3 regions of the Vibrio sp. QJM3NY_27 genome follow, and region 3 is predicted to be linked to each of the others. Evidence: riboswitches for the same ligand, from Rfam matches in the RefSeq annotation. Region 3 holds a riboswitch; each other region holds the start of a gene.
What was found. A riboswitch is a leader RNA that binds a small molecule or an ion and turns the genes downstream of it on or off. The one in region 3 is predicted to bind thiamine pyrophosphate.
Positions count from the first base shown of each region.

Region 1: another riboswitch for thiamine pyrophosphate. It lies ahead of thiB (thiamine ABC transporter substrate binding subunit); the one in region 3 lies ahead of thiC (phosphomethylpyrimidine synthase ThiC).
Region 2: another riboswitch for thiamine pyrophosphate. It lies ahead of thiD (bifunctional hydroxymethylpyrimidine kinase/phosphomethylpyrimidine kinase); the one in region 3 lies ahead of thiC (phosphomethylpyrimidine synthase ThiC).

Region 1 covers NZ_CM173511.1:3,132,526-3,134,791, forward strand. Annotated here, with positions in the region: gene thiP (thiamine/thiamine pyrophosphate ABC transporter permease ThiP) at 1-137, opposite strand, end outside; gene thiB (thiamine ABC transporter substrate binding subunit) at 262-1,254, opposite strand; TPP riboswitch at 1,308-1,427, opposite strand; gene AC3CIA_RS14020 (flavin prenyltransferase UbiX) at 1,471-2,094, opposite strand; gene mpl (UDP-N-acetylmuramate:L-alanyl-gamma-D-glutamyl-meso-diaminopimelate ligase) at 2,132-2,266, opposite strand, start outside.
Region 2 covers NZ_CM173512.1:1,276,452-1,278,717, forward strand. Annotated here, with positions in the region: gene AC3CIA_RS21320 (DMT family transporter) at 1-860, shown strand, start outside; TPP riboswitch at 959-1,070, shown strand; gene thiD (bifunctional hydroxymethylpyrimidine kinase/phosphomethylpyrimidine kinase) at 1,167-2,060, shown strand; gene AC3CIA_RS21330 (ABC transporter ATP-binding protein) at 2,050-2,266, shown strand, end outside.
Region 3 covers NZ_CM173511.1:3,461,818-3,464,083, forward strand. Annotated here, with positions in the region: gene thiC (phosphomethylpyrimidine synthase ThiC) at 1-1,510, opposite strand, end outside; TPP riboswitch at 1,641-1,739, opposite strand; gene crcB (fluoride efflux transporter CrcB) at 1,802-2,185, opposite strand.

The DNA of each region.
Region 1 (2,266 bases), 330 kb from region 3:
CAATAGTAAGGATCGGACCATACTTGGCTGATATCAAGAGAAGGGGCATTGCTAAGCAATGCCCCAACTGCTGAAACCACAAAGGCGGTAATGAGTATCGCAACCCAGATCCCGACCTTAGGTGTTTTCTTTATCATAAATTGATTTTTTACCGTAAGTGGTTCACTCAGTTAATATCGAACGAACCTTTAAATACAGAAAGTTAGAAAGCTGAGCTTTAGGAAACTCATCTTTAGAAAGTTAAGCTAGAAAGCTAATCCTTTAAAAAGTAAGTGCACTCTGCCATTCACGAATCCATGGCTTACGCTTAGCAGCGATTTCTTCAGGCGTAAAACTCAGAGCTTTCTGCGGTACTGTTAACTGCTCGAACCCTTTGGGTAGCTCGATACCCGTCACTGGGTACATCCAGTTGCCAGTTGGCATCGCCGATTGGAATTCATCACTTAAGATAAACGCCATAAACTCATCGGCCAGTTTTTCATTTTTGCTGCCTTTAACTTTCGCAGCCACTTCCACTTGAGTGTAATGACCTTCTTCAAAGCTTGCAGCTGCATACTTAGAATCACTTTCTGCAATGATGTGGTAAGCAGGAGATGTTGTGTAAGACAAGACTAAGTCCGACTCCCCCTTTAAGAACATAGAGTAAGCTTCAGACCAACCTTTAGTAACCGTAACCGTCTTCTGAGCAAGTTTCTTCCAAGCTGCTGTCGCTTCATCACCGTATACTGACTTCATCCATAGCATCATGCCTTGACCCGGCGTAGATGTACGTGGGTCTTGGTAAATAACCTTGAGGTCGTCACGCTGCTCAACCAGTTCTTTCAAGCTCTTAGGTGGGTTTGCTAGTTTCTCTTTGTTATAGATAAACGCAAAGTAACCAAAATCATAAGGAACAAAGGTGCTGTCGTCCCAGCCGTTAGGAAGTGTCACTGAAGACGTATCAACATTGTGCTCAGCCAATAAGCCCGTCGCTTTCGCTTCAGCCATCAGATTGTTATCTAGGCCTAACACGATATCAGCTTTGCTGTTACCACCTTCAAGACGTAAGCGGTTCAGAATAGATACGCCATCTTCTAGCGCGACAAAGTTCACATCGCAGCCACACTTTTCTTCAAATGCTTTTTCAACGGCAGGACGAGGGCCCCAATCCGCAGCAAAAGAGTCATAGGTATAAACCGTTAGGGTATTGTCTGCAGCAAAGGCAGAAAAAGAGATGGCTGTAGTAACAGCAAGAGTTGTTAATGTAAATTTCACTGGACGCTCTCCATGGTCTGAGCGGCACAGGTTTGAGGGAGGAGAACGGTAGAAGTTGTTCCTAACTCAATTCCTACGCCAGCATTATCTGGTTCAGGTTTACGGGTCCCAAGCACTTGCTTGATCTCAGCTCGCATTCATTATTTGAATGGTTCGCTCCCCGATGAGTGTTCAGAATTGTAATTCGAATTTTAACAATAAGCTATCAAGTTTGGATCAATTACGTTGATCGTAACCCCAACGTGGCACTAAACCTTGCTCGATGCCAAGATGGTCCAAAATGCGCGCCACCATAAAATCGACCAGATCTTCAATCGACTTAGGTTGATGATAAAACCCCGGAGCGGCAGGCATGATCGTCACGCCCATAGTCGATAGCTTATGCATGTTCTCTAAGTGCAGCGTCGAGAATGGCGTCTCACGAACCACCAACAACAGTTGGCCTCGTTCTTTCATGACCACATCTGCAGCACGCTCAATCAGATTATCCGATAAGCCATGAGCAATTGAAGCCAAGCTTCCCGCTGAACATGGACAAACGACCATCTGCTTCGGCGCTGCAGAGCCAGAGGCAACCGGTGAGAACCAATCATCTTTGCCACACACCACCAGCTTTTCGGGGTCACACCCAAGGTGTTTAACCAAAGCTTGTTTCGCTGCATCGGGTCCTGCAGGTAACTTAAGTTCATGCTCGGTCGCCAACACCACTCGCGCAGCCGACGATATCAGTAAATAGACCTGATAATCCGCCGCCAAAAGGCATTCAAGTAAACGCAGGCCATAAGGCGCACCTGATGCGCCAGTGAAAGCGAGGGTTATAGCTTTATCGTGTTTTGTCATGTTCTCAATTACTTCAAAATATAAGATCGTGGATCAGTTAGCCTTTGAGTGCCAACGCATCCAACAGTTTCTGGTGAATACCACCAAAGCCACCATTGCTCATTACCAAGATTTGGTCGCCCGCTTGTGCCTCTGAGACAATTCTAGCAACGAATGTATCCATGTCATCACT
Region 2 (2,266 bases), on a different replicon from region 3:
TTGCTTCTATTTTATGGGGCACGACAGGCACCGCCGCAAGTTTTGCGCCTGATCTAAGCCCATTAGCGATTGGTGCTTTCTCTATGGGTGTCGGTGGCCTAATGCAAGCGGGCTTGGCGTATCGACAAATCCTATTCGCTTTCGACAAACTTTTGCAGAACAAGAAGCTGTTGGCAGTGAGCGCTTTGGCTTTGGCGGTCTATCCTTTAGCTTTCTATTCTTCAATGAAATTATCAGGCGTGGCGATTGGTACCGTGGTTTCGATTGCTACCGCACCTTTCTTTTCCGCATTGCTAGAGTGTCTGATTAGCAAAAAGAGTAATATTGACCGACGTTGGCTCACTAGCTTTGCGATTGGTGTCGTGGGTATTGGGTTGTTGGTGTTTTCAGAATCTTCATCGGCGAATGAATCCGGTGATGATCTCAAGCTGTTAGGTATTGCTTTAGGTTTGCTCGCAGGCTTGTGTTACGCCATTTATTCTTGGGCGACCAAAGCACTGATCGACAAAGGGATTAAGTCACAAGCGGCGATGGGCAGTATTTTTGGCCTGGGTGCGATGCTGTTGCTGCCAACGCTCTGGTTTACTGGTGAGAACCTGTTTTCCTCGCAGATTAACGTATTAGTCATCAGTTATCTGACGCTAATCCCACAATGCTTGGGCTATATCGCGTTCAGTTTTGGTTTACGCCACGTGACCGCGAGTAGTGCCAATCTACTTACTTTGTTTGAACCGGTAGTCGCAGCGGTGCTTGCCGTCTGCGTTGTCGGTGAGCTGATTCCTTTTACAGGCTGGCTAGGTATGTTTCTGATTGTGTTGTGCTTGTTGATACAGTCGAAGCCATCTAAAGGAACGTTATAAGTATTTGTTTTGTTGGACCTAATTGAAATTTTTTCATGTGTAATTCTTATAATTGAATAAAATCAGTATCTCAGTTGTGAGAGTGCTGTTACTATCGCTATCAATAGTCGGGGGGCATATACCTTATTTGGTGTTTGCTGAGATCGTTAATCGAGACCCGTTGAACCTGATTCAGTTAACACTGGCGTAGGGAACTATAAGCACTCGATCTACGTCTGCACCCATGAAAACTTTCATGAGCCTAATGCGACTTCTCCTTCGATCAGTGTTCGTTCTCCTACGTCTTGTAAGATAGTAGGAGCGACAATGACACACAGTTCTATTTCAAAAGATTTAACGCCCAAAGCCTCAGTTTCACAGCACTCTGCTGATGGTTCGATTCGAACGAACACTCCGATTGTATTGACGATCGCAGGCTCAGACAGCGGCGGCGGTGCAGGGATCCAAGCTGATATTAAAGCGATGTCTGCTACCGGTAGTTTTGCTTGTTCGGTCATTACCGCTATCACATCTCAGAACACTCAAGGCGTGTCAGCCATTTTCCCTATTCCACTCGACCATGTAGCTAGTCAGTTAGATGCAGTGTTTACTGATCTCAATATCGTGGCAGTAAAAGTCGGCATGTTGGCTGATTCGCAAATCATCAAAGCCGTTGCTGACAAAATTAAGCAATACCAACCTAAACACTTAGTGATTGACCCTGTAATGGTTGCGACAAGTGGCGATCTTCTTCTAGAAAACTCAGCCATCACGACGCTGAAGCAAGAACTGATTCCGCTGGCAGACATCATTACGCCTAATTTGCCTGAAGGCGCAGCATTAACAGGCAAGCCAGTACCTGAAAGCGAAGCCGAAATGCAGGGCATGATTGACGATTTACGCGCACTAGGTGCTAAAGCCGTTCTTCTCAAAGGCGGTCATTTAGAGAAAGATGAAAACAGTAACGATCTACTGATTCTCCCGACGACGTCTGCATTGATTAGCGCGAAGCGTTTCCCGACTAAAAACACCCACGGCACAGGCTGTACGCTTTCATCTGCTATTGCTTCTTTCTTAGCGCAAGGCAATACGCTGTCAGAGGCTGTCGACCTAGGCAAACAATACATCTCGCGCGCGATTGCTCACGCTGATGAGTTGCAAGTTGGCCAAGGTCATGGCCCGGTAAATCACTTCTTCGCTGGACACGGTAATGTCCGTTAATACCGTTGGTGTTCAACTCAGCAATGCCTCCTTACGTTATAACGACAGTGAGCACGCGACCTTGTCTGGGTTGTCGCTTAGCTTAAACGCAGGTAAGTGGACGGTATTGTTGGGTAGAAGTGGCTGCGGGAAAACCACGGTATTACGTTATCTGGCAGGCTTGTTGGACGACAAGGTAGAGTGGCAGGGCACATTGGCAACCTCTG
Region 3 (2,266 bases):
CTTTGTTTGGTAAGCCTAGGTGCTCTTTAGGGGTGACATAACAGAGCATCGCACAGCCGTACCAACCAATCATGGCAGCACCAATACCTGAAGTAATATGATCGTAACCAGGGGCAATATCTGTCGTCAGTGGACCTAAAGTATAGAAAGGCGCTTCATGGCAGTGTTCTAACTGCTCGTCCATGTTCTCTTTGATTAAGTGCATTGGCACATGTCCAGGGCCTTCAATGATCACCTGAACATCATATTCCCAAGCTACTTTAGTCAACTCACCTAGAGTACGTAACTCCGAGAACTGAGCCTCATCATTGGCATCTGCAATAGAACCAGGACGTAGGCCGTCACCCAATGACAGTGCAACATCGTACTTCGCACAGATCTCACAGATCTCTCGGAAGTGGGTATAAAGGAAACTTTCTTGGTGATGAGCAAGACACCATTTCGCGATAATAGAACCACCACGAGAAACAATACCGGTCACACGTTTAGCCGTCATCGGAACGTAGCGAAGCAACAAACCAGCATGGATAGTGAAGTAATCAACACCCTGCTCTGCTTGTTCAATCAAGGTATCACGCATCACTTCCCAGTTAAGGTCTTCGGCTACGCCATTCACTTTTTCAAGCGCTTGATACATAGGAACCGTACCAATCGGCACTGGACTGTTACGCAGAATCCACTCGCGAGTCTCGTGGATATTACGGCCAGTTGAGAGGTCCATTACGGTATCGCCCCCCCAACGAGTTGACCAAACTAGCTTCTCAACTTCTTCTTCAATCGAAGAGCTTACTGAAGAGTTACCGATATTAGCGTTGACCTTCACTAAGAAGTTACGACCAATAATCATCGGTTCTGATTCTGGGTGGTTGATGTTCGACGGGATGATAGCTCGGCCTTCAGCGACTTCTTTACGTACGAACTCAGGGGTGATCTCTTTCGGCAGGTTTGCGCCAAAGTTATGGCCAGGGTGTTGGTGGTTCAGCTGCTCATCAGCGAATTTCTGACGTCCCATGTTCTCACGTATCGCAATGTACTCCATCTCAGGAGTAATAATCCCCTGACGAGCATAGTGCAGCTGAGTAACACATTGATCGCCAGTCGCGCGACGAATTCTAGGTAGGTTGCCGTAGCGAAGGTCGTCTAGGGTTTCATCTTGTAAACGTTCTTTGGTGTAAACAGAGCTTACATCGTCTAACAGTTCCGTATCACCACGCTCTTCAATCCATTGCTCTCGCAACTTAGGAAGACCGCTATACAGGTCTATTTCGTGTGTAGGATCTGTGTAAACACCGGAGGTATCGTAAACTTGAATGGGTGCATTAGGTTCGAATACAGGCTCTTTTTTGCTGCCACCAACTAGGCTATCAGCGAGTGATATTTCTCGTACAGGGACTTGAATGTCCTCTCGAGATCCTTGGATGTAAGCCTTTTTCGAATTTGGGTAAGGTTGTACGGATAAAGAATCAATGAAATTCTTCGCTTCCAGTCTTGCTTGTTTACGACTCGACATAGCATTTTTCCTTGGCTTTTAGCCATTATTTATAGGGATAAAAATGCTTGACGGATTTGATGCTACAAGAGGGATCACAACAAGAAAATACAGTTGTGATCTGGAGATAGATCTCTAGAAGGATTCTAGTTAGATATCTACTCTTGTTCCCTTCGCAGGTATTAGCCTGATCAGGTTCAACGGATCCCGAGTTAACGGTCTCAGCCATATGGCACTCCGACAAGTTCGATCGAGTATATAAAAACGGCTTGGATAAACCAAGCCGAGTTGTTAACAAATCGTAAGAAAGTTTTAAGACTTTATCAAAAGTTGGAAGCCGATCCATGCTGCTGAGATGCTGAGAACCACGTTGAGTAGCACATTGAGTCCCATCTTAAAGAAAGCACCCTGCTGCATAAGAAGCACGTTATCCATCGAAAATGTAGAAAATGTAGTCAATGCTCCAAGGAAACCAAGACCGATGATCTGCCTCCATGGTTCTGTCGCAACCATCTCATTCTCAAACGCTGCGATGAGCAAACCCATAATTAAAGAGCCAATTACGTTAACTGTCAGTGTACCGTAAGGGAAACCACGTCCTAGCATCACCACACATAACTCTGAAATCAAATAACGCGAACAAGCACCAAATGCGCCACCAATGGCAATAAAACCTAAAATAGATAACTGACTCATGAATCCTCCCAAACAATAGTCCCTATATTCTAGCTTTACCGTCGATAAAAGCGAGGGTAGAAACTAAGAATGCATGCGCAA